Regions from separate parts of the Serratia sp. DFXYC6 genome, predicted to be linked through region 1. Evidence: predicted binding sites of a transcription regulator. Region 1 holds the regulator's gene; the other holds the start of a gene.
What was found. Region 1 encodes LexA, which represses DNA repair genes until DNA is damaged. Its sites were predicted from a motif close to TNCTGTATGTACATACAGNA; they were not measured.

Region 1 (3,420 bases):
TACCGACTCTTCTTTTGGGGTGTAATAGCGGAATACGCGCGGACCGTCGTGAATGAACACGTAGCTCGGCAGCACGGTGCCGTCGATCTCCAGCGAGTTGAGCGGATCGGGCAGATCCTGCGCCAGGCACTGGGTGCGCAGCGTCAGCAAATCCGCCTTGGAATTGTAAGGTAAAACATACAAAATCGGCCGTGAGGGATCCAACCCTAGCTCGGTAACCGGATCTGAAGGGATGACCTTACTTCTTACCAACAATTTAAGTGGTAAATTCAATATTTTATAATAAATTTTACGCCAACCTGACATAACAACGTGAAGCCTCTTGTTAGCAATGCGCCGCAAGCATACCAGAAACCGGGTAGCAGATCTGTGGTGTTCGAAAACCGAGAGCCGTCAGCGCGGACTGTTCTAGACTCTTTTTATTATGACCGACCTCTGAGAAAGGCACGAAAACATGGCAAACCAAGCAACCGGACTGACCCGCATCATCAAGGCAGTCGGCTATTCTTATAAAGGGCTATCCGCCGCCTGGCAGCACGAAGCGGCTTTCCGCCAGGAACTGGTGGTCACCCTTCTGGCTATCATACTGGCTGTCTGGCTGGATGTGGGTGCGATAGCGCGCATTTTATTGATCGGATCGGTAGCGCTGGTGATGATCGTCGAGATCCTGAACAGCGCGATCGAGGCGGTGGTGGATCGCATCGGCAGCGAACATCACGAGCTGTCCGGGCGGGCCAAGGACATGGGATCGGCGGCGGTGTCGCTGGCGATCGTGCTGGCGCTGTTCGTTTGGGGCACGGTCTTATGGCAGCATTTCGGCTGACGAAAAGCGCCTACTGACTGATTTTTATTTATTCTTCGGTTCCCAATCCGCGCTTACCTGTATATACTCACAGCAAGACTGTATAAACAAACAGGGGGCGGAATGAAAGCACTAACTACCAGACAGCAAGAGGTCTACGATCTGATTCGCGAGCACATTTCGCAAACGGGCATGCCGCCAACGCGTGCCGAGATCGCGATGCGTCTGGGGTTCCGTTCGCCTAACGCCGCCGAAGAGCACCTGAAGGCGCTGGCACGCAAAGGCGTGATCGAAATCGTCTCCGGTGCCTCGCGCGGTATCCGTCTGCTGATGGAAGAAGAAGAAGGGCTGCCGCTGATCGGCCGCGTCGCCGCCGGCGAGCCGCTGCTGGCGCAGCAGCACATCGAAGGGCACTACCAGGTGGATCCTTCCCTGTTTAAACCGAGCGCCGATTTCCTGCTGCGGGTGAACGGCATGTCAATGCGCGACATTGGCATTCTGGACGGCGATCTGCTGGCGGTGCACAAAACGCAAGACGTGCGCAACGGCCAGGTCGTGGTCGCGCGGATCGAAGACGAAGTGACGGTCAAGCGCTTGAAAAAGCACGGCAACGTGGTTGAACTGCTGCCGGAGAACAACGAATTCCAACCGATCGTGGTCGATCTGCGTCAGCAGAATTTCACTATCGAAGGGCTGGCGGTCGGCGTGATCCGCAACGGCGACTGGATTTAATCGCCGCGCCATCACCGCCGCTCCCTGTATCAATCGCCCCTGTTTTGGGGCGTTTTTGTTTCTGACTTCGCCCTTTGTCACTCAGTCACAGGAACATCCCATCATGCGCCTGATTTCCGCTTTCACCAGCGACACCGATAAAGCCCTGTGGCGCCTCGCCCTGCCGATGATCTTCTCCAATATTACCGTGCCGCTGCTCGGGTTGGTGGACACCGCGGTGATCGGCCACCTCGACAGCCCCATTTATCTGGGGGGCGTGGCGATCGGTGCGGTGGCGACCAGCTTCCTGTTCATGCTGCTGCTGTTCCTGCGCATGAGCACTACCGGCCTGGCGGCGCAAGCGCTGGGGGCGCAGAACCCCCAGGCGCTGGCGCGCGCCTTTATGCAACCGCTGCTGCTGGCGCTGTTGGCCGGGGTGGCGATCGTCCTGCTGCGCTATCCGCTGATCGAACTGGCGCTGCGGATCGTCGGCGGCGATGCCGACGTGCTGGAACAGGCGCGGCGTTTTCTTGAGATCCGCTGGTTAAGCGCCCCGGCGGCGCTGGCCAACCTGGTGCTGCTGGGCTGGCTGCTTGGCGTACAGTACGTGCGGGCGCCGGTGATCCTGCTGATCGTCGGCAACCTGCTGAACATCGTGCTGGATATCTGGCTGGTGATGGGCCTGGGCTGGAATGTGCGGGGGGCGGCGGCGGCAACCGCCATCGCCGAATACGCTACGCTGCTGCTCGGCCTGTGGTTGGCGTGGCGGGTGATGCGCCTGCGCGGTATTACCCTGCAGATGCTGCGCCAGGCCTGGCGTGGCGATCTGCGTCGCCTGCTGGCGCTCAACCGCGACATCATGCTGCGCTCATTGTTGCTGCAACTGTGCTTTGCGTCGTTGACCATTTTCGGCGCTCGCCTGGGAAGCGAGGTGGTGGCGGTCAATGCGGTATTGATGAATCTGCTGACGTTCACCGCCTATGCGCTCGACGGTTTCGCTTATGCGGTGGAGGCTCATTCGGGCCACGCCTACGGCGCCCGGGACGACAGCCAACTGCGCAAAGTGTGGCATGCGGCCTGCAGGCAGGCAGGGCTGGTCGCGTTGGCCTTCGGCCTGGCGTATGCCGTTACCGGCCAGCAGATCGTGGCAGCCTTGACCTCTTTGCCGGAACTGCGTGCGTTGGCCGCCCATTATTTACCCTGGCAGGTCATTCTGCCGCTGGTTGGGGTGTGGTGCTATTTGCTGGACGGCATGTTTATCGGCGCCACGCGCGGCGCCGAGATGCGCAACAGCATGGCGGTGGCCGCGGCGGGATATGGTATTGCGCTGCTCAGCGTGCCGCTGCTTGGCAACCACGGGCTTTGGCTGGCGCTGGCGGTGTTTCTGGCGCTGCGCGGCCTGGCGTTGGGCTGGATTTGGCACCGTCACCAGGTGCGCGGCAGCTGGTTTACTGCCCATTAAACCGGACGTCTTGTTGGGTTAATGGTTAGTTTTTCTTATGATTTTGATCATGTTTGCTTACATGTTTTCAGCCTTGGTCTGTTCGCGTTAGTTCGTTGTTTGTTAGCGTTTTTTGTTTTTATCTTGTTTGTTAATGGTTTTTTATCCTGTGTTTTGGCTTTTTTATTTCCATGTTTAACTAGAATGAATCATGTGGCTGGTAAATGAAGGGGAGCGGTGCTTCTTAAGGTGGAGGGAGCATCAGCCAGAAAAATTTCTGGTTAACCCCGGCCGGCGACAGGGATCACTGATTCACCACAGGTTAACGGAGAGACTATGAATAAAGATCAAGCCGACGGTAACTGGAAGCAGCTGAAAGGCAAAGTGAAAGAGAAATGGGGCAAGCTGACCGATGACGATCTGACGGTCATCGAAGGGAAACGCGAACAGCTGGTCGGCAAAATTC
Region 2 (3,420 bases), on a different contig from region 1:
ACGGTCAGGAAATCGCGATGAACTGCTCGCGCAGCTGGTGGATTTCGTCGCGCAGCGCAGCCGCCTGCTCGAACTCCAGGTTCTGCGCATGGGTGTACATCTGCGCCTCCAGATCGCGGATTTTCTGATCCAGCGCTTTCGGCGTGAGGTTCTGCAACTGAGCGCCACCGTCCGCCGCCTTGCTCCTGCCTTTCCCCTTGGCGCGGTTGACCGGCTGGCCGATCTGCAGAATATCGCCGATCTTCTTGTTCAGCCCCTGCGGCACGATGCCGTTGGCTTCGTTATAGGCCTGCTGCTTGGCGCGGCGCCGCTCGGTTTCACCGATCGCCTTGGCCATCGAATCGGTGATGCGATCGCCATACAGGATCGCCTTGCCGTTCAGGTTACGCGCCGCGCGGCCGATGGTCTGGATCAGTGAACGCTCGGAACGCAGGAAGCCTTCCTTGTCGGCGTCCAGAATCGCCACCAGCGACACCTCAGGCATGTCGAGGCCCTCACGCAGCAGGTTGATGCCCACCAGCACGTCAAACTCGCCCAGACGCAGGTCACGGATGATTTCGACCCGCTCCACGGTATCGATATCCGAGTGCAGGTAGCGCACGCGCTCGCCATGCTCTTCCAGGTATTCGGTCAGGTCTTCCGCCATGCGTTTGGTCAGGGTGGTCACCAGCACGCGCTCGTTGATCGCCGCGCGCTTGCGGATCTCGGAGAGCAGATCGTCCACCTGAGTAGCGACCGGCCGCACTTCCACGATCGGATCCAGCAGCCCGGTTGGCCTCACCACCTGATCGATCAGATCGCCGCCGGATTTCTCCAGCTCATATTTGCCCGGCGTGGCGGAAACATAGATGGTCTGCGGCGCCAGCGCCTCGAACTCCTCGAAGCGCAGCGGGCGGTTGTCCAGCGCCGACGGCAGACGGAAGCCGTACTCCACCAGCGTTTCCTTGCGCGCGCGGTCGCCTTTGAACATCGCGCCGATCTGCGGAATGGTGACGTGGGATTCGTCGACCACCAGCAGGCCGTCCGCCGGCAGGTAGTCGAACAGCGTCGGCGGCGGCTCGCCCTCGGCACGCCCGGAAAGGTAGCGCGAGTAGTTTTCGATGCCCGAGCAGTAGCCCAGCTCGTTCATCATCTCCAGATCGAACTGGGTGCGCTGCGTCAGGCGTTGCTCTTCCAGCAGCTTGTTGTTGGCCAACAGCACCTTGCGGCGGTCCGCCAGATCGACCTTGATCTCTTCCATCGCTTGCATGATCCGCTCGCGCGGCGTCACATAGTGCGACTTCGGGTAAATGGTAAAACGCGGCACCACCTGCTCAATCTGCCCGGTCAGCGGATCGAACAGCGACAGCCGTTCCACTTCTTCGTCGAACAGCTCGACGCGCAGCGCCAGCTCGTCCGATTCCGCCGGGAAGATGTCGATCACCTCGCCGCGCACGCGGAAGGTGGCGCGCTGGAAAGCCTGATCGTTGCGGGAATACTGCAGCTCCGCCAGGCGGCGCAAAATGGAGCGCTGATCGATGATCATCCCCTGGGTCAGGTGCAGCATCATCTTCAGGTAAAGATCCGGATCGCCCAGGCCGTAGATCGCCGATACCGACGCCACCACCACCACGTCGCGCCGCTCCAGCAACGCCTTGGTGGCGGAAAGACGCATCTGCTCGATGTGCTCGTTCACCGAAGCGTCTTTTTCAATGAAGGTGTCGGAGCTGGGCACGTAGGCTTCCGGCTGGTAGTAGTCGTAGTAGGAGACGAAGTATTCCACCGCATTCTCCGGGAAAAACGCTTTCATCTCGCCGTACAGCTGCGCCGCCAGCGTCTTGTTCGGCGCCAGCACCATGGTCGGCCGATTCAGATCGGCTATCACGTTGGCGATGGTGAATGTCTTGCCCGAACCGGTGACCCCCAGCAGCGTCTGGTGCGCCAGGCCGTCTTCCAGCCCCTCTTCCAGCTTGCGGATGGCTTCCGGCTGATCGCCGGCCGGTTTGAACTCGGAATGCAGTTTGAAAAGTTTACTCATTGCTCGGCTACCCTGTGGAGATGCGCGCGCTCAGGCGGCCAGCCGGCTCTGCGCCGGACATGGCCCCTAATTATGGAAAGTGTCGGCGATTTGCGCCAGTGCCCATGATACTGGATATAAAACCAGCTTCAAGCGGATTCGTCGCTGCGCCCGGCACGGCGGCGATGCCGTTGCACCGTGAGGTTACAGCCGGGTGACATTTTTATTGTCAATAACAGATTTATCCCCAGAACTTGCCGAAAATTAACTTATTGATAGCACCGCGTCGAAAAATCATACATAGAGACCTGATCAATACCCCTGTGTCTTGATTTTAATTAATCTATTGATATATAACATTTTTAATAAAAAGACGAGAATGCGGGCAAAGCGAACAGAACCCGCGTCCGCTCTCGCTTTACAGCGTTTTTCTAAATCTAATGCACAAGGTTATCCACAGGAATAGTGGATAACTCTCACCGCCCCGCCCGGGGCGGGAGTTACAGAAAGAAAGCTTTTCGCCCTTTACACTCGCCAAAATGGCTTTTTTAGTTATTTTTTCATAAAAATATCGCTTTGTTTATGCCGATTAATACTAAAAATCCCCATTGCTAAAATCGCATTGCCCCCTTTCTCGCGGATCGCGCTTGACGGCGGCGCAATGCCTTGCACCATGCCCTCACCGCAGAGCACCACAAGAGTGCAAAAAACGTCCGGGTTAACTTCCCGGCGTATTTTCAGGCCGCCGCGGCAGAGCGCGTCAGGCCTGATTAGCGGTTAACAAGGCGATAACAACCTCCCGTTTTCACCCGGCGACAAAATTGGCCTGGGAGTTGCTTTATCTTCCTGCGTATCAATGCGGTGCGGCGGCGTGATGCGCTGCCAGCCGCAGCGTGTACCCCTCGCGGTGCTATCGCCAGTAAAAGCGCAAGAACGACACCAAGTCGTCACAAGCGTCGTTTTTAACGACATATTGACTGTCATTCCGTCCACCGCAGACCTTGCTCTGGCTCATCGGACGGACGGCATCTTGTTCCAGACATTGCCACACTCGGGAAATTCGCCGCGCATGCGGCCTTTGCTGTCCCCCGCCAACGAGTGAAACGAGCGTCTATGAGGAGAATGCCAAATGCTGAGCCTGAGATCGGTCAATCAATTCTACGGTCAAAACCACACCCTGTGGGACATCAACCTGGAGCTGCCGCGCGGCCAGTGCACCGTGCTGCTCGGGCGCAACGGCGTGGGCAAGACCACGCTGGTCAACTGCATCATGGGGCATTTGCCGGTAGTGAGCGGCAGCATGACCTGGCAGCCGGCAGATCAGCCGCCGCAAAACCTGCTGCTGCAACCGATGGAGCGCCGCGCCGCACTCGGCATCAGCCACGTCCCGCAAGGGCGGCAACTCTTCTCGCAGCTGAGCGTGG

Region 2: a site for LexA is predicted at 2,126-2,145, ahead of uvrB (excinuclease ABC subunit UvrB). Genes of this name have one in related genera too.

What each region holds. Positions count from the first base shown of each region.
Region 1 covers NZ_JBXUNV010000002.1:561,625-565,044, reverse strand. Annotated here, with positions in the region: gene plsB (glycerol-3-phosphate 1-O-acyltransferase PlsB) at 1-306, opposite strand, end outside; gene AC2CGQ_RS16120 (diacylglycerol kinase) at 455-823, shown strand; gene lexA (transcriptional repressor LexA) at 926-1,534, shown strand; gene dinF (MATE family efflux transporter DinF) at 1,638-2,975, shown strand; gene AC2CGQ_RS16105 (CsbD family protein) at 3,291-3,420, shown strand, end outside.
Region 2 covers NZ_JBXUNV010000001.1:2,690,836-2,694,255, forward strand. Annotated here, with positions in the region: gene uvrB (excinuclease ABC subunit UvrB) at 5-2,017, opposite strand; gene AC2CGQ_RS13205 (hypothetical protein) at 2,549-2,671, opposite strand; gene AC2CGQ_RS13210 (ATP-binding cassette domain-containing protein) at 3,126-3,420, shown strand, end outside.